3 regions of the Brevibacillus sp. BC25 genome follow, and region 2 is predicted to be linked to each of the others. Evidence: riboswitches for the same ligand, from Rfam matches in the RefSeq annotation. Region 2 holds a riboswitch; each other region holds the start of a gene.
The links. A riboswitch is a leader RNA that binds a small molecule or an ion and turns the genes downstream of it on or off. The one in region 2 is predicted to bind lysine.

Region 1 (6,467 bases), on a different contig from region 2:
CTTTTTCGTACCTGATCTTACTTTTAATTGCTCCTCAAACACGGCAAGGAAACGGTCCACATCGGCTTTTGTCAACGTCAGTGGCGGAAGCAAACGAACAATCGTTTTCTGCGTCACGTCAACGAGAATTCCTTCGTCAAGCAACGCTTGCTGCAAGTGGCTGACCTCTTCCGGGGTGGAAGAGAGCGGAATTCCAACCATCAAGCCTTTTCCGCGAAGGGATTGCAGCTGATCCGGAAGACGCGTACGCAATGCTTCCAAGCCCGACCACAGGTATGCAATGACTTCTTCTACGTGAGCGATGAAGGCTGGATCAAGCAATTCGTCCAACACGACATTCCCCAGGGCAGCAGACAGTGGTGATGGTGCGAACGTCGTTCCGTGATCCCCCGGTTTGAACTGGTTCATCAGCTTTGGACCAGCAATGACACCGCCGAGGGGAAGCCCTCCCCCTATACCTTTGGCGAAAAGGATAAGGTCTGGCGTTACGCCTGCATGCTCATAAGCAAACAGCTTTCCTGTTCTGCCCATTCCTGTCTGGATCTCGTCCATGACAAAGAGCATGCCTTCTTGTTCACAGATCACAGCTACCTCTCGCAAGAATGCTTCCGTTAACGGCACGACACCGCCGGAACCCAAGACTGGCTCCATGAGGACCGCAGCAGGCCTTGCTTCTTGGCAAATCGCTCGCAATCCTTCCGTGTCTTCCACATCCAGTTCATAAACAGGAAAAGCCGGCTGAGGAAAGTCTTGATAGACGTGAGCCTGTCTCGTCAAACGCACTGCTCCGAGTGTTCGCCCGTGAAAGCTGTTGCGTAAGACAACGATGCCTTCACGACCTGCGCCCTCGTTCTTCGTCCATTTGTGAATCAGCTTGATCGCAGTCTCTGTAGCCTCTGCACCAGAGTTGGTGAAAAACACCTTCCCACTAATGCTGTTCGCAACCAGACGCTCGGCCAAACAAATAGCCGGCTTGTTTAAAAATACATTGGAAATATGCAAGAAGCGCTCTCCCTGCTCACGCAAAGCCTGTACAATGCGCGGATGAGAATGCCCCAGAACGTTTACCGCGAGTCCGGTAAACAAGTCGAGATAGCTCTTCCCGTTCGTATCGTACAAGTAATTTCCTTCGCCTTTTTCTATGGCAATCGGAAGTCTTTTGTAAGAGGAGACGATATATTGTTCATCGAGCGAACGCCAGTCCATGTGCACTCTCTCCCTTACAGCTGACGTAGCTCCTGCTTGATCTCTGTCTTGGAACGAGTTTTTTCATCGATTTGCTTGATCACACGTGCAGGCGTTCCCGCAACTACTACGTATGGAGGTACATCTTCAATCACGACAGCACCCGCTGCAACGACAGCACCTTTTCCTACGCGTACACCTTCCAGAATGACAGCATTTGCTCCGATGACAACATCGTCCTCGACAACAACTGGCTGTGCAGATGGCGGCTCGATAACGCCCGCGATAACTGATCCCGCGCCGATGTGGCAGTTTTTCCCGATGGTTCCACGTCCACCTACTACAACATTCATGTCGATCATCGTACCTTCACCGATCACTGCACCGATGTTAATGGAAGCACCCATCATAATGACCGCATTGTTACCGATTGTCACTTGGTCACGGATAATTGCGCCTGGCTCAATACGCGCTTGAATCCCTTTTGTATCCAGCAATGGAATAGCGGAGTTGCGACGGTCGCTTTCTACCACATAATCTTCAATTTTGTCTGCGTTAGCCGCGAGCACTGGCTCAATCTCTTTCCACTCACCAAAAACAACACCAGTAGGACCAGTAATGAAAGCTTTGGAGCTCGCACCGAAGTCGATTCCCTCCAGGTTCCCTTTCACATATACCTTCACTGGTGTTTTCTTTTCGCTTTTTTGAATAAACGCGATAATTTCGTTAGCATCCATCATGTTCATAGTTACATCCTCCTCAAAATAACAGCATGGTAAATCAAAAAAAGCAATGAGTGCATTCGCTATCTCATTGCTTTTGATACTACATAAGCAAATCATAAATAGCGCTCCACAAAAAGACTTGAGGTCCCTTGTGACAGGATGATCATTTTTCATGAGACACCCCAGCCTGTGCTACGTAGGGGCATAGCATAAGCTTCGGCGCTTTAGCCTTTCTTCCTTCTCCTGCCCCCTGGCAGATTACGAAAAGACTTACTCTTCTTCGGCGCACCTCTATTTTAGAGTACATTATTATAATTTTATTTAACTCTACCAAAATCAATGAAACGTGGCAATAAGAAAAAAGTTATTGACAACGATTCTCATTTTCATTAATTTTATTTGTGAGAATGATACTCATTATCTAATTGGAGGTCCGTTTTATGAGCATTTTGATGGTATACGCGAGCATGACAGGGAATACTCAGGAAATTGCTGAAGCAATTGCAGAAGGTATTCGTTCAACTGGTGCTGAGCTGGAGATAAAAGAAGTGATGGATGCGAACGCAAAAGAACTCGAAGCTTACGATGGAATCTTGCTTGGTGCCTACACATGGGGCGATGGTGAACTGCCAGACGAATGCCTGGATTTTTATGAGGAAATGGACGATATTGACCTCAGCGGGAAAAAGGTAGTTGCTTTTGGCTCTTGCGACTCCGCTTACGAGCATGTCGGTGCAGCTGTTGATATTTTGCTGAAAAAGGCGAGCGAGCGTGGTGCGGAAACTCCTTTGGAAGGTTTGAAAATCGAGCTTTCTCCTACTGCAAAAGAAGTGGAAACTTGCAAAGCATTTGGGGTATCGTTTGCTGAATTGCTCGGCTAATTGATGTTTCCCAAATACTCTGGCACATGATATACTATCAATCCAACTTTTTAAGGAGGATTGATCTCATGTCACTACATACAGACGAGATTCTCTTACGGCCTCTCCAACAACAAGACGCAGCCGAGCTCCTAGAGCTTCGGCTGCGTAATCATGACTTTCTCCAACCATTTGAACCGATCCGCCCCTCGTCATTTCTAACCCTCCCAGGACAGCAAGAACAGATTTCGCAAGCACAGAATGATTTTGAACGTGGCACAGCCTATGCTTTCGGCGTATTCACCCGAGAATCCGGAAAGATGATTGGACGTGTAGCGTTGTCGAATGTCGCACGCGGCGCGTGGCAAAATGCTACGATTGGCTACTTTATGGATCAGGAGTGCAATGGCAAAGGCTATACGACATCAGCAGTAAATCTCGCCCTTCATTTTGCTTTTTCTGATGCTAAACTGCACAGGGTACAAGCTGCTGTTATGCCTCGCAATCAAGCTTCCATTCGCGTCTTGGAAAAAAACCGTTTTCGCCAGGAAGGGCTTTCGTTACGCTATTTGCAAATTAACGATGTATGGGAGGACCATCTCCTCTACGCTCTTACAGTTGAGGAGTTGTCTCAGTAATTTCCTCGCTCTTTTCGCTCTCACGCAGCCGCTCCAGGATGCGCCGTTTGCGGTACAGCATCATCCCCGCTTCGGCGACATCCTGTACGGTTGAGCGGTTCAAATACGCCCCAAACAAAATACCTGCAATGGGCACCATTTGAAATAACTTTTTCCACCCAAAGTTCTCTGTGTACGTTACCACGACTTCACGCCATCCCTGCAATTGCGCCATTACCTCTCTCTGCGCATTTGGATCATCAAAGCGGGAGAGCTCAGCGAGTATCGCTTTTTTCCCTACGATATCTGATGAAGCAAACTGCAAGCATTTGACAACGAACAGCCGCTCCCTCTTCTCTTCAGGTCGATAGCCATAGGCAAGAGCCATCTCTTGTAATACTTTTAGGGATGTACCCATCAATAACGGGATATCGATCGCGAGGGTAAAAATTCCTCCGAAGCCAGTCGTGGCACCTTGTACCGTGGCAAAATTCGCACGTGAATCCTTTAGCTCCATTGCGACATTATTCATGATCGTAAGCGGTACAGCAGCAATCTCCTCTTTGCCAATAACAGACGTGCCCTGTCCCTCTAACCGTTTGCCAAACCTCTTGTAAATCGGTTCATCCTGCACCAAATAAGTTCCACCTGTCTCAAGAAAGGCTGCCATTTCATCTACGGCTTTTCCCAGCTTCTCTTGAACGAATGCAGGCGTAATCCGATCCAACAGAACAAAAGGAAGTCTGCCAAGCTTTTCCCAGAACCACAAGTCGTTCTGGTCCTTCTCCCAAGCCTCCACTTCACGTAATGCCGTAACTAATGTCTCCCTAGACTCCCTCAAATCCAACAACCTCCCTGGCTGCTCATTCAGATACTCCTCGCCTCCACTGACATTGGTTGCGCAAGATAGACTTGATGTAGTCCTGCAACTCTTCTGATGTGGCGTGAGAGACGAATTCTTTTTTATTTCTTACGATTCCCAGCTTCAAATGTTTCACTTCCTCTCCTTCGATCCGAAACCCGAACTTTTCCAAGATCGCTTTCTGCTCGTTTGTCACAGGACTTCCTCCCCTTGTAGTCGAAAACCCCCATGCCAAAATGCAAGGGGGTCTACCTACCTACTTCACTTCAATTGTAATCGTCAATGTTTCATTGCGCTCATTTACATCGGTTTTCTTATTGTACTTTCTTTTGGAGTTGATAACCGTGCAGGTCTTGTTTGTGAGCGTATTCGTTACCTTGATCTTGTATTCTCCAGGCTTATCCATATCGATATACCTTTTCAAATTCAGTGATTCAAGCCCCTCGCCATCGTCGCCATCACCTTTGCTAGGCTTGATGCTAGCGATCTCTTCCTCCCCGGAAAAGATCTCGATCCGATTTTCTGAGGAAATGGTACCGTTACTGTGCTTCCGACTGGCACCAATACCGATCTCGCCATGTTTCCATTCAAATTTCGGCATATAGTAGGCCTTCTTTTCGCTCTTATCCCTGATCTTTTTGGATCCGACAAGCTCAGCATGAGTAGCGATCAGCCTTAGTTCTTCCCATTCTTCGAGATCATCGCCTGCGTTCACGGTAATCTTTTGTCCGTCCCGGTATTCCTTGCCGCTCTCGCTTCGAAGAAGAAGTGGTGAACTTGGCGGACTTACGCCTGTATCACCCGGCTCACATGCCGGATACGACTTGATTGGAGGCAAATCTTCTATCACTTGAACGTAGCTGCACCATACTTGCGCCGGGTCTCTTTTGCTGTAGTAGTTGACTTTGTAGCGCCCTGGCTTATAGCCGGACAACAGCAATGCCGTGTGATCCCAATTCAATTTGCTCTCATCGACAATGACGTTATCGATCGCCCATACACCCGGCCCCTCATCATCATCCGCTTCGCTTCCATATTCGACGTGCTCGGCAGCAGTTGCCAGCCAGATCACATGAACAGGATTCTGATACAGCTTGACTGTATTATCAGAGGAATACAGGTTCATCTTTTCTACCCTCGGTGTTGATTGCTCGTTCTGCTTCATCAACACATCCATCGTAACATTTCCATTAGCAGGGCCGCAGGCATTTGGTGCACCTGGTATTTGTATTTGAACCGTTGTCGCCGAAGTATCGCCCCACATAGACGATGTCTCTTTTTGCGCCGAAACAGGCTCAAAGGTAACAGCGATTGTGATTCCAGCCAGTCTCTCAGGAATGTCCACCTCAAAATGTTGCGCGTCTGTCAAGGTTTGTCCTGTTCCGTTCACCGACCATCTTCCTGGGATGGGCGAATACAATGAAACCTTCCCTGGTGCTGCTGGAGCTGTTATTTTCTGATCTTGCGTCAGCTTTTGACCGCTTGTATCTGTTCCCATGTACAGCTCTGCAACGCCTACCTGAATCGTCGTCATCCAAGGTGACATGGTTGTATCATCTGGAACAAAGAGGAGTTCATATTGCCCCGTCAACAATGTCCCCGTCGAAAATACTGTCGCAGGAACAGACCTCATCTCTGTACTCGTGGACTTATTAGTTAATTTCCATGTGCCCGGTACAGAACTGGTAAAGTCATGTGAACCCATCATTCCAAAAATCGCCGTTTGCCCGCCACTTGGTACTGGTTCTCCCTCTGCCTTTTCCCCATTAAATATGCTCGGGTAATTTTTGGCCTCTACCAGAAATCGCACATGCAATGTGCTGCTCTTCCCCTTGTCATCCGTCACAATAAAGGTCAAGGTATGCGAGCCAGCAGACAGCTTTTGTGCTGGAATAGTAAACCGAGGTACTTGCCATTTGAAAGAAGTCTGAGACGAGGTATTTTCGGCTTGATACTCCGATAACTCTACGCCATCCAATAAAACTTGCTTTCGATTGAGGTTGGTTCCAGTTCCATAAGTGGTCTGTATCACGTCAATATCAAGTGGTGTCTCTGGAGGAAGAATAAACTCGTCGTTCTTCACCCAGTTCCAACCATTTGAATCCAGTCCTGCAACCTGATAATCGTTAAAGATAACCATATCGTGAACAGGCTGCTGCCGGATTGGCTTTGATACTTGGCTGTTTTTTTTCATGGATGCTGTTGCCCCGGCCCCCAT
Region 2 (6,467 bases):
AAAGACAGACCTGTTTTGATCCGACAGGAGGGGCAGTTCCTTGTGCGCATCGCAGCAGACGTCAATCCATTGGAATGTCTGTTTACAACCACACGTGAGCAAGACACCCCCATGCTACTCCCCTCGGAAAACATTCGCATTACAGGTGTTGTATCCGGTATTATTCCACGTTCATCATCGTAACCTCATTAAGCAGCCAATCCTTGATTGCTGCCACCGTTTGCTGCCACTGCTCCTGCGGGGTAATGGCAGCGGGCTGGTCGCCCTCCTGCGATCCATAGCTTCCGAACTGGGAGTGATTCCCTCCTTCTATGGACATGTACACGGTACGATCTGGCAAATATTGCTTGCTCTCCATAAACCTTTCGATATTGATCACTCCATCGCGAGACCCGAGCAAAGACAGTACAGGTAAATTCACCTTCTTCAAGTTCCCCTGACTGTTCGGATACGCTCCCAGTAAAAACACGCCGTTGATTCGGTCCGGGTGGTTTGCTGCGAATTGAGCTGCCATAGTACCACCAAGCGAATGTCCTCCGATGACAAACGTTTTATTTGGGTACGCCTTCAATACTTGTGTGGCTCGCGTCATATCACTTACAGCCAAATTCAGCGGCATTCGTGCGAGAAAAACATGGTAGCCGGATCCTGCCAAGGCACGGGCAATCGGTGCATAGCTCTCCGGTTTGACCAGTGCTCCCGGATATAAGATGAGTCCCGGTTCGCGTGACTCCCCGCCTTGGAAAATAATCCAGTCATTCGTATCCATGACCGTAATCCCTTCACCGCCTTGCATGGCCGTTAACGCAGCCTGATCAGGCTGATATGGTTGTAAATACCATATAGCCAGACAAACCGCTCCAAGTGTCACCAATACGAGTGCCTGAAACCACTTTTTGCGTGCTTGACTCATCCCACCTACCTCGTTTCCGTTCCCATGTATATGCTACTTATTATGTCTCAAACATAGAAAAAACCGTCAGAGACAATAGCCCGACGGTTGTTGGTAATGGCTTCATTAGTCTTTTTCCTTCTGCCGCTCGCGAAAACGGCGCACCTTCATCAGGTTTCCGCACATTTTGTCATCACACCAGCGGCGCACCCGGTTGCGGCTTTCATCATAAAACACCCAGCGGCAATCCTCGTTGTCACATATTTTGATTCGCTCCAGATGCTGCGGGGCAAGCAACTCCGCGAAAGAAGCTGCAATTTGTGCCATGACGAGGGGCCACCCCTCTGTTGAGCTGGATTGCTTTTGCCTGTAGCTGCCCTCCTCTTCTACATACAACACCTGCATATGAAAAGGGGCGAGAGCCAAAGCTCTGTTCAATTCCTCAAGGTCCTCCTCTTGGATTCGATCTCCACGGATAACGGCCTCCAGTATACGTCGCAAACGTTGGCGCAGTTGCAAAAGTGAATCGGCAAACTCCTCATTCATTGGCAACGGAGCGGTTAGCTTGTATGTTTGCAAAAAGGATGATAGCCATTCCTGGTTCTCCAAGCGATTTTCCCCACGACCAGAACCACGCCAATCCCGCCAATCACTATTTAAAAAATCGATACAAAGCCAGTCCATGTCATCAACTCTCCTGACTAAACCCTTCATTTTTCTCTCTTGTGTGAACATACAGGATATGGTAATCTCTATTTGTAACTACCGTAATTAAGTTAACTAGTTACACCTTCATTACTTATTGCTATTATAGCGTTTCATCAATCTGTTTCACAGACGAGGAGGAAGCGTATGAATCGGAAGGATTTGCTTTTGCACGGATGGGAATGTACGTATGACAAGGAAGACTGGTATCCTCCCTTAAAAGAAGCGCTTTCCGGAGTATCAGTAGCGGAGGCCAGCTGGCGCCCTGTGGGAGAAGCAGCCAACACGATCTGGGAAAACGTCAGCCACCTTCTTTATTACAAAGAACGCCTGTTGCATCGTCTACTGGGCACTGAATTTCCTGGCTCCGCTGAGACAAACGATGATACCTTCATCCCGTCCGGCGCTCCGGATGACGAAGACGCTTGGCAAGCGACCCTCTTGGGCATGGAAAGCGTCCATCGCCACATTCATGAAAAGCTCTCCTTGCTGACGGATGAGGAGTTAAACCAGACGGCTACCTATACGCCCATTTACCAAACCGTGATGAGTCTTGTCCTGCATGATGCGTTTCATACGGGACAAATCGTCCAAATTCGCAAGCTGCAAGGCTCCTGGCCTGCCAGACGCTCTTTTGAATAACAAAATTTCACATTGATTAATCATAAACAATCCTTTATAGTTGATGAATCACATAACTTCATACATGTTATCCTCATCTTTCACGGTGAGGATAGAGGTCGCGGCTTTTATATCATCCTGTACGAGATTCAGAGAAAATCAATGACTCCAGGTAAGGAAAATCCGCCGAAGCTCATATCGCGTCTCTGTGCGATTGGGTTGGGGCTGTACTCGAAAGAGGCAGAACTGTCACGTTTGCATGCCAAGCAAACGTGGTGAGCTATCTTCAGTGAAGGCTTGGTGGGGATTGGATGATACCGCCCTATGCCATTTTTTTGGCTATGGCGGTTTTTTCGTTTCCGACCTTCCTTCTCAAAAATCATGAAAGGTCGTGCAAGCAGCTTATGTCACAAAATCAATTGCAACGTGGTTTAAAAGCCCGACACCTGACGATGATCGCTATCGGCGGCTCGATTGGGACGGGATTGTTTCTAGCGAGTGGAGGCTCGATCCATTCCGCCGGACCAGGTGGAGCTTTAGTCGCCTATCTCGCCATTAGTATCATGGTTTACTTTTTAATGACCAGCTTGGGGGAAATGGCAGCCTTCATGCCTGTATCCGGTTCGTTTTCGACGTATGCCACACGGTTCGTCGATCCATCTCTCGGCTTTGCTCTCGGCTGGAACTACTGGTACAACTGGGCCATTACCATTGCCGTCGAGCTGTCAGCTTCCGCACTCATTATGAAATATTGGTTCCCGGATACCCCAGCGATAGTGTGGAGCGCTTTGTTCCTCGGATTGCTGTTTGCCTTGAATCTCCTGTCTGTGAAAGCCTATGGAGAATCTGAATATTGGTTCGCCTTGATTAAAGTAGTAACAGTAATCGTCTTTATTATCGTAGGTGTGTTGATGATTTTTGGCATTATGGGCGGCCAAGCAGTCGGCTTCCAAAACTTCACCAAAGGCGACGCGCCATTCAATGGCGGCTTCATGGCCCTGCTCGGTGTCTTTATGATTGCCGGATTCTCATTCCAAGGGACAGAGCTCGTTGGTGTCGCAGCTGGGGAGAGCGAAGACCCTGCCCGCAACATTCCAAAGGCCATCCGTCAAATTTTTTGGCGCATCCTACTCTTCTACATCCTCGCTATTTTGATCATCGGGTTATTGGTTCCATACGATAATCCAAATCTGATCAGTGGCGACCTTACAGATATTGCGATCAGTCCGTTTACGATTGTATTTGAAAATGCCGGATTTGCTTTTGCGGCATCCGTCATGAATGCCGTTATTCTCACGTCTGTATTGTCTGCTGGTAACTCTGGCATGTATGCTTCTACACGCATGCTGTGGAATTTGGCGAAAGAAGGAAACGCACCAAAATGGTTCGCAAAAGTAACAAGTAACGGCGTACCGATCAATGCCTTGATCTTGACTGCGCTCATCGGCGCCCTTGCTTTTCTATCCTCTCTGTTTGGGGAAGGCGAAGTGTATGTATGGCTTTTGAATGCTTCCGGTATGTCAGGCTTCATCGCTTGGCTGGGAATTGCCATTAGTCACTATCGTTTCCGCAAAGCGTTTATCGCTCAGGGTCGTGACTTAAGCGAATTGCCTTATCGGGCAAAGTGGTTCCCGTTTGGACCGATTTTTGCCTTTATCATTTGCTGTATCGTTATTTTCGGGCAAAACTACTCTGCGTTCATCGGTGGAACAGTCGACTGGTATGGCGTCATGGTCTCTTACATTGGCCTGCCACTCTTCTTAATCATTTGGCTCGCTTATAAAATCACCCAAAAAACCAAGCTCGTCCCTCTAGAACAAGTAGACTTCAGCATGGATGAATACACGAAATAATCGAAGAAAAAAATACGGACTTCCGTTATCTGAACGGGAGTCCTTTTTCCTGTTTGCCAGCATATTAAAAACTGACCAAAAACAGCCGATAGTATAGACAAGGAGCAATTGAGATCCGTTTCCTTCCGTTCTCACAACTCATAGCAGTCATCCGATAAAAGGTAACAAGATCTCCTGCCATCACGACTGAACATGAATCCATGTGAGGAGAGTAGAACATGCAAATCCAATCGAATACCCGCTACCTACCCCCCCCAACCAACCTGCACCCAAAATGGTGACAGGAACTAGTCTGGGATTGCCCAAGTCCGATACTGTAGACCTTCGTTCACACAAGGCACGCGAGCTACCTGCTGATGCCATCGAACATCACAGCGTCCAATTTTTCTTTAGCACAGAGATTAATGAGCGTTTGGATAAAATGTTCGCAGATAAACCACCCGAGGCTCGCAAAGCTTTTGACCACATCCTGGAGCAAAATTTTTTCAACTCCCAATCCACCTACACCGATGAAGAAAGAGCCGGTTTGGTAGAAGTGGGTTTAACCCAAGGTAAATTTTTGGCGGACCAATACATGGTTGATGAAAAAAATGCTGCTGAATTTTTGGATACCCTGCATCTGCTTGCTGGCGTTGCCAAAACACGAAAGGTCGACCCTGCAACTGGCAGTGTCAGCTACGTAGAGCTTCCGCAAAAACCACATGGAGCGCCGAACGACTATGTTAATCCGTCCAAGCTGATGGAGCGGTACGACCCGGAGGCCTACAAAAAAATGCAAGCTGCTACAACCAATCAAACAGAGAAAGTAAGCATGCTGATTCAATTCGTCAAAAAGCTGCAACATCGTCCAGACTGGATCGCACAATACCGAAACGAACAAGCTACGCTTCTCTCCGATTTAAAAAATACAAAAATCGCTAACCGCTTTGAGAATGTAAATACAAAGGACGCCACTGAATTTGTTCGTCAAATAAATACGCTCGCTGAAAATGCTTCCTTTTCTACCTTCACACCATTGCTACAAACGAATCTGGCCTCTTTTATGAAGGTTCTGGCCAAGAAAACGAGTTAACTGCACAAAGATGATCGTCACAGCCTCCGCCCGAACTTTCTGGGACTGGGGCTGTTTTTTCGTGTGTAGTACCAGTCAATTTCCTTTTCCAGTTAAGGAAATTGACCGGCAAGTGGTGGACATACTAACCCGTAAAGGAGGAGACGAACATGGATGACAATCGCGAAAACGACCTGCCTGATTTTAAACAACTGGATGACAGACTGATCGCTAAACCTCCGACAAGCCCAATACTCGCAATCCGAACCAATCTAGACAAGGAACCAAATGACGTCGACAATCCATATGTGCAGCAAGACTCTGAACCCACTGGACAAAATAAGGGGGACGCAAATGCCTGATCGCAACTCAAAGGAAAAACCGGACATGGGTTATAACGGAAGCAATATGCATGGTTATTCCCTTACACCAAAGGAAGGGACATTGGACCAAACTACAAAGACGGCTGCGGCAAAAAAAGAAAACAGGGACAAAGAATAGTTCTTTCCCATCACGAAGAACAAATCCCCTTTGGGGAAACAGGCAGATGTCTCACTTTGCCTTTTTCCTGAAGGGGATTCCTTTTGGATTTCTGACCAAGAACTTGATGAAAAAACATTTTCTTATTGACGAAATTCTATTGGAAATATATACTTTTCATGGATTTGATAATGAGAATCGTTATCAAATTCTTGCACATATGATCAGGAGGTTGCCCCATGAAATCCAGGCTCTTCAAACACATTTACAGCACAACATTAGTCACTTCTCTCCTCACAGGTGGCGCCCATATGGCTCTGGCCGCACCACTCGTGGCCACTGCTGAACAGACGGACATTTCCCTTTTGTCGCTAGATTTCGCAGTCGAACAAGCAATAAAGAACAGCGTTGATCTGGAGGTGCTTCGGCTTGACTTAGATACTACGAAGTACGAAACTTCCATCACACTGAGAGAAAAAGAAGAAATCAAAAAAGCCGACATCATGACTCTGGCTGATGCAAAAAAGAAATTCGAAGACGCAGCCAAAGCGGTCAAAGAAGTGGTTGTCGATGAAGTCGCCCTGAATACGCAAAAAAACACCATACAATTGCAAGTGCAAAAAGCATTCTTCGAAGTCCAATCATTAGACGCCAAAATCAAAGCGCAAAAGAAAAGCTTGCAAAGGCAGTACTGGTTGGACTCCCAAGAAACAGAAGCTCACAAAAATCTTGCTGCCCTTGAAACCAGCTACAAACAAGCATTGGCCAAGCTCAACGATTTATTGAATGAAAAAGCGGACAGACAATGGAAAATGACCGCTACTGATCTGACCCAGCACGAGCTGCTTTCCCTGGAGCAATTGCA
Region 3 (6,467 bases), on a different contig from region 2:
TACGCAAACGGAGAAGATTTCGCGAGTCGCGATGTCACGCGGAACCAGGTTTCCGTATGCAGGGTATTTATCTTCCAGGAAGTACCAAGGCTTACCGTCTCTGTACGTCCATACACGGCCACCCTCACCACGAGCAGACTCGGACATCAGACGCAGCTTGTCGTCGCCAGGGATTGCAGTTGGGTGAATTTGGATCATCTCACCATTGGAGTAGATAACCCCTTGTTGATACGCCGCAGACGCTGCTGTACCTGTATTGATAATCGAGTTCGTCGATTTACCGAAGATGATACCAGGTCCGCCTGTTGCCAAAATAACGGCATCCGCACGGAAGGATTGAATTTCACCGGAACGCATGTTTTGCGCAGTAATCCCGCGACAGGTTCCTGTATCGTCCAAAACGGCTCCGAGGAAATCCCAATATTCGTACTTGGTTACCAGACCTTCAGCTTCATAGCGGCGTACTTGTTCGTCCAATGCGTACAAGAGCTGTTGTCCAGTGGTCGCACCCGCAAAAGCGGTACGGTGATGTTTGGTTCCCCCGAAACGACGGAAGTCCAACAGACCTTCTGGCGTACGGTTAAACATAACGCCCATACGGTCCAACATATAGATGATACCAGGTGCTGCATCGCACATTGCTTTAACTGGCGGTTGGTTTGCCAAGAAGTCTCCGCCATATACTGTATCGTCGAAGTGCTCCCATGTGGAGTCGCCTTCCCCTTTGGTATTTACCGCCCCATTAATACCGCCCTGCGCACAGACAGAGTGGGAACGTTTTACCGGAACCAGGGAGAACAGCTGAACAGGAACGCCTTTTTCTGCTGCTTTGATGGTAGCCATCAAGCCGGCCAAACCTCCACCGACAATGATCAGTTTACCTTTTGCCATGAGTTTTGTCCCCCTATCCCTACAAAATGAAAGCCGACATCGCACGCAAGCCGATGAAGGTTACAATTACGAATACGCCCAAAGTCAGGAATGTTGCAATACGTTGGGAACGCGGCCCAACTGTAATTCCCCAGTGAACCAGGAACGACCACAGTCCATTGGAGAAGTGGAAAGTCGTGCTAATAATCCCGATTGTGTAGAATACGATCATTGCAGGACTGCTCAAAATGTTTGCCATCATGTCATAATCCACGTGTGCACCCAGTGCTTTTTGGATACGGGTTTCCCAAACATGCCAAACAATAAAAATGAGGGTAATGACTCCTGTAACGCGTTGCCACAAGAACATTTGGTTTCGGAAGTAACCGAAGTTCCCTACGTTATGCTTCGCTTGGAACGCAATGTAGAGACCGTAAACTGCGTGAAACAGGATCGGGAGGTAGATCAAGGCAAATTCAAGTACTAACAGAAATGGAAGGCTTTCAATGAAGCCTACTGCCTGGTTGAAAGCTTCAGGTCCACGAGTCGCTTGATAGTTGGCGGTCAAGTGGAACACGAGGAAGAGCCCGATCGGAAACAAACCAAGAAGTGAGTGTAGCTTGTGACTGAGAAAGCTATGGCCTTTCGCCATACAATGGTCCCCCTTTCAATGTATGTAACTCTCAATTCTGTGAAAAACATCAAGCATCACCGCAAGCGGCCCAAAACGGTTTTCGACCGTTTTGATAGACCTTTCCCCAATATCCTAACCCATTGCCTCACCCATTAGACATAGCAAAACCGCCACGATCATTTTATGAAGAGCATCTTGACGCTGTTCACAAAAAGACTGCGTTTGCTAGATCATATGAATTTGTCGGAATGTGTCAAAATTCGAGAAAAAGTTGGGCAAAACTTTGACCAAATCCAATTGTACTCTTGTCGACACAGAGCGTCAAGACAATCAATGTACTAAATACATTGATAGAATAACTTTGTTTAGTCTAGCTATTTTTTCTATTACGATGTCATGAATTTGAGCCCCTCCTCATAATCTAGTACAGACAGGAGGGAAGCACATATGAAAGAGAAGGATCAGCTTGCAGCACTGTTGCCGCCGGAGACCATTCCCTATGCGGAAAGAATGAACATGCCCTATCTTGGCTATCATCTTCTACGCGAAACGCTGACCAGCACCCTGCTAGGTGATAGTGAAAACCATATTCTCTATTGGATAGGAAAAAATATGGGCCGCCAAATCCCTATTCAATCTGCAACAGGCCCGATTATGCCTTTTATTCGGCTCGGATTAGGCCAGTTAGACGTCGTAGAGGAGACCGGGCAAACTATCGTCTATTCGCTCACTCATTCTATTTTTAGCTATCAGTCTATAGAGAGACTAGGATGCAGTCTTTCTTTTGAGGCTGGGATCATAGCTGGTATGATTGAGCAGTGGAAAGAAAGAGAAACATTCAGCAAAATCGAAATGGAAAGCCCTTCAGACATTCGGATATCTGTGCAAGTAGCATCATGAAGAAAATGCTCCCTCTACCTGTAACAAAGGGAGAGGGAGCATCCATCCATGTTTTATACTCCGTGCACGACCGCGGTTTCCTCGACATCCAGACCATATGCCGAATGAAGACTGCGAACAGCCAGCTCCGTCAAGGCTGCTGGAATGACGCAAGAAACTTTGATATCAGACGTAGATACCATTTTAATAGAAATTTCTTTTTCTGCCAGGACGCGGAACATTTCGGCAGCTACCCCTGGATTGTTGATCATACCCGAGCCAACAATCGATACCTTGGTCAAATCTTCCTCGAAATCGACCTTTTCAAAGCCAAGCTCGGTTTTGTTTCTGTCCAGCGTATCCAGTGCTTTTTTCAGGTCATCCGCTGCAACGGTAAAAGAAATGTTCGTAACAGACGCATCATAGGAGCTTTGGATAATGATATCGACGTTCACCTGATTGTCCGCCAGCGTATTGAACAGACGGGAGAGCGTCCCGACCTTGGCAGGCATGCCGACAACCGTGATTTTGGCTACATCTTCATCGTGTGCAACTCCACTTACTACTCTTCCTGTTTCCATGTTGGCAACCTCCTCAACGTACGTACCATCTTCGGCAGTAAAGCTGGAGCGGACGACCAGCCTTACTTTGTATTTTTTCGCAGCCTCTACTGACCTTGGATGAAGAACCCCTGCACCGAGGTTCGCCAGCTCCAGCATCTCATCATACGAGATCGTATCCAGCTTACTCGCAGCTGGAACCATTCGCGGATCAGCTGTGTACACCCCGGACACGTCCGTAAAGATTTCGCATTTCTCAGCGTTCAAGCTCGCTGCGAGTGTAACCGCAGATGTATCCGATCCACCGCGGCCGAGCGTCGTAATTTCACCTTCGTCACTGATCCCTTGGAATCCTGCCACGATCACCACACGGCCACGGCCGAGCTCGGATTGAATTCGCTCTGGATCAATCTGCTTGATCCGTGCTCTTCCGTGAATCGCCTCCGTAGTGATTCCAGCCTGCCAGCCCGTAAGAGAAATGGCGTCGTAGCCTTTTGTATGCAAGGCCATCGACAAAAGCGCGATCGATACCTGCTCCCCCGTGGTCAGCAGCATATCCATTTCACGCTCGGATGGGTATGCGCTAATCTGCTTGGCCATGTCTACCAACACGTCAGTAGATTTCCCCATTGCAGAAACAACGACTACCACATCATGCCCTTCCTCTTTGTAGCTGATAATTCGATCCGCAACTCGTAAAATTCGCTCAATGGTACCTACAGAGGTGCCTCCGTATTTCTGCACGATCAACCCCATGCGGCTTCTCTCCCTTTTTCTCATATCCAATGTTGGTATTTATCTCGTATCGTATGGTTTTTCACTATTCTCTCTATAAGGAAAAGTCTTACATTTTTATTTTACAAAAAAGGCACCGACAAGGAATAAGACCTGCCGCTGCCTACTGTTTCGACATACCGGTTCCTCCCTCCCCATACACGCGGACAACGAAGATTGATAGTAAACACCATCAAAACTCACATTGACACACCGTGAGATAGCTCTCCATCTGACAATTGGTCATTGTGCAGATGACAGTCCTGCATTTGTTCAACGCAGACCCAGCATGGAGAAAAGCGGGTTTCCCTCCACACTTCGGCGAATTCCCCTTTCCCGTCCCCTTCACAGATACCCGATCTCAGGGTGGTACTCTTGGTTTTCGCGCCTCTACCTCACTCCATAATGGAAGTGAGGCTAACTATTCTGTTTGAATCGGATTATATCATGAGTCTAAAAATGGATCAATTCCTTTTTAGAGGTTGTTCCAAAAGTTACATTTGCTATGTGTCCAGCTTGCGCAGATGCCCGATGATTTCTTTTGCCAGCTTGTCGCCGATCCCTAATTGACGGAAGTCTTCAACGGTCGCCTCGCGCATTTTTTTCAACGAGCCGAAATGAGAGAACAACAGCTTGCGTCGTTTCTCACCGATACCCGGGATCTCATCCAACTGTGAGGAGAGCATCGTTTTCGTCCGGGATTGTCTGTGGAACGTAATAACAAATCGATGGACTTCATCTTGGATGCGCTGCAACAAATAAAACTCATAGCTATCCCGTCTAAGATTTACAGGCTCTGGCGGATCTCCGTACATGAGCTGAGCAGTGCGGTGTTTCTCGTCCTTCGCGAGTCCACAGACGGGAATATAGAGGCCCAGCTCGTTTTCCAGGACGTCCATGGCCGCACTGATTTGGCCTTTTCCACCATCGATCACAATCAGATCGGGCATCGGCTGGTTTTCTTTCAGCAGGCGAGAGTATCGACGGCGAACGACTTCGCGCATGGAGCCGTAATCATCTGGTCCCTCGACGGTTTTAATCTTGAATTTGCGGTATTCCTTTTTGTCAGGGCGGCCGTCTGTAAACACAATCATCGCAGACACCGGCTCTGTTCCCTGAATGTTGGAGTTGTCAAACGCTTCAATTCGATGAGGAACCGGAATTCCTAAAATGTGACCGAGATTGTGTACCGCTTGGACCGTACGTGCATCGTCCTTGGACATCAGCGCGAACTTCTCTTGCAAAGCAATACGGGCGTTTTCGGTAGCCATCTTCACGAGCTCATGCTTTTTGCCTCTTTTGGGAGCGTGGACTTTGATGCCCAGCCACTCACTCAAAAGCTCCGGTTCACTCTCTTCCGGGAGCAAAATTTCTTTTGGCAGCGCATTTTGCTTGTCGTAGTAGAACTGGCTCACATAAGACATGAAGTCTTCGATTTCGCTACCATAGTATGGAAAGGAAGTCGTCTGACGCTCGATCATCTTCCCTTTTCGCATATAGAACACCTGAATGCACATCCAGCCTTTTTCCACAGCAAACCCGATAATGTCGCGGTCTACCGTATCAGTGAACGTGATCTTCTGCTTCTCCATCACCGCTTCGATGCTCTTGATCTGATCGCGGTATTCCTTGGCGCGTTCGAACTCCATATTCTCTGCGGCTTGCAGCATTTTTTCCGTGAGGGTTTGCTTCATTTCCTCATGGCCACCATCGAGGAACCGGCTGATTTCGTCCACCAAACGCTGATTTTCCTCTGCCGATACCTCGTACACACAGGGCGCTAGACATTGTCCTAAATGGTAGTAAAGACAAACCTGCTTGGGCATGTTGCGGCATTTGCGCAACGGATAGAGGCGATCCAGCAGCTTCTTCACCTCGGAGGCATCTCCCGCATTCGGATATGGACCGAAATACTTGGCTTTATCTTTTAATACCTTACGGGTAATCTCCAGGCGTGGCTGCGCTTCATTCGTAATTTTGATGTACGGATACGTCTTGTCGTCGCGGAGCATGACATTGTAACGCGGGTCGTGCTCCTTGATCAGGTTGCACTCGAGGATGAGCGCCTCAATCGCTGAGGATACCACAATGTACTCAAAGTCCACGATCTCACTGACCAACAGCTGCGTCTTCCCGTTATGACTGCCTGTAAAATAAGAGCGGACGCGGTTTTTCAGCACCTTGGCTTTTCCTACGTAAATGATTTCCCCGCTCGCATTTTTCATCAGGTAGCAGCCTGGCTTATCTGGCAGGACGGCCAGTTTATCTTTTAAGGAGCTGTTCATGGCTGCTCCCTCCTCTTTGCTCTATATCTGTCTTGTATCTATTTGTTCTTGTGGATTGGCTTTTCCAATACATACAGTTCATCTTCTAAGGAACTCATTCGTTCCACCAGCAGCTTGCGGCTGTCTTGTACCCCTTGATTGTAATAGAAGGGGCCGAGCTCCTTTGAAAAAAAGGCAATCAACTCTTCCGTCTCCAAATTGCCGAGTGTCTCCGACCGTTCTTCAATAAAATAGCGCTGTACTTGATGAACAAGATATTCCATTTGCTCTCTCGTCAATTTGGTTGGCATCGTATCCGGCTTCCTTCCCTTTTTCTCATCATAAGAGAATATACGTTCTATCCTTCATAGTACCATGGAATCAATACGAAAAAAACTGCCGCCTCATTCCATAGCGACAGTTTTTTATAGGCAGACCTAATGCTTGCGACCGCCCAAATATGCTTCTTTTACACGCTCGTCGTTT

Region 1: another riboswitch for lysine. It lies ahead of dapD (2,3,4,5-tetrahydropyridine-2,6-dicarboxylate N-acetyltransferase); the one in region 2 lies ahead of PMI05_RS14050 (amino acid permease).
Region 3: another riboswitch for lysine. It lies ahead of PMI05_RS13850 (aspartate kinase); the one in region 2 lies ahead of PMI05_RS14050 (amino acid permease).

The regions. Positions count from the first base shown of each region.
Region 1 is NZ_AKIX01000052.1:9,922-16,388, reverse strand. It holds gene PMI05_RS15355 (aspartate aminotransferase family protein) at 1-1,206, opposite strand, end outside; gene dapD (2,3,4,5-tetrahydropyridine-2,6-dicarboxylate N-acetyltransferase) at 1,221-1,931, opposite strand; lysine riboswitch at 2,023-2,212, opposite strand; gene PMI05_RS15345 (flavodoxin) at 2,351-2,791, shown strand; gene PMI05_RS15340 (GNAT family N-acetyltransferase) at 2,860-3,408, shown strand; gene PMI05_RS15335 (EcsC family protein) at 3,383-4,237, opposite strand; gene PMI05_RS15330 (hypothetical protein) at 4,251-4,445, opposite strand; gene PMI05_RS15325 (hypothetical protein) at 4,506-6,467, opposite strand, start outside.
Region 2 is NZ_AKIX01000048.1:32,450-38,916, forward strand. It holds gene PMI05_RS14030 (hypothetical protein) at 1-183, shown strand, start outside; gene PMI05_RS14035 (alpha/beta fold hydrolase) at 161-913, opposite strand; gene PMI05_RS14040 (CGNR zinc finger domain-containing protein) at 1,019-1,576, opposite strand; gene PMI05_RS14045 (DinB family protein) at 1,745-2,239, shown strand; lysine riboswitch at 2,324-2,509, shown strand; gene PMI05_RS14050 (amino acid permease) at 2,623-4,071, shown strand; gene PMI05_RS14055 (hypothetical protein) at 4,370-5,143, shown strand; gene PMI05_RS14060 (hypothetical protein) at 5,293-5,484, shown strand; gene PMI05_RS31080 (hypothetical protein) at 5,477-5,623, shown strand; gene PMI05_RS14065 (TolC family protein) at 5,842-6,467, shown strand, end outside.
Region 3 is NZ_AKIX01000047.1:26,572-33,038, reverse strand. It holds gene sdhA (succinate dehydrogenase flavoprotein subunit) at 1-891, opposite strand, end outside; gene PMI05_RS13860 (succinate dehydrogenase cytochrome b558 subunit) at 911-1,522, opposite strand; gene PMI05_RS13855 (YslB family protein) at 1,952-2,404, shown strand; gene PMI05_RS13850 (aspartate kinase) at 2,458-3,699, opposite strand; lysine riboswitch at 3,931-4,118, opposite strand; gene uvrC (excinuclease ABC subunit UvrC) at 4,221-6,002, opposite strand; gene PMI05_RS13840 (DUF2164 domain-containing protein) at 6,041-6,292, opposite strand; gene PMI05_RS13835 (ABC transporter ATP-binding protein) at 6,419-6,467, opposite strand, start outside.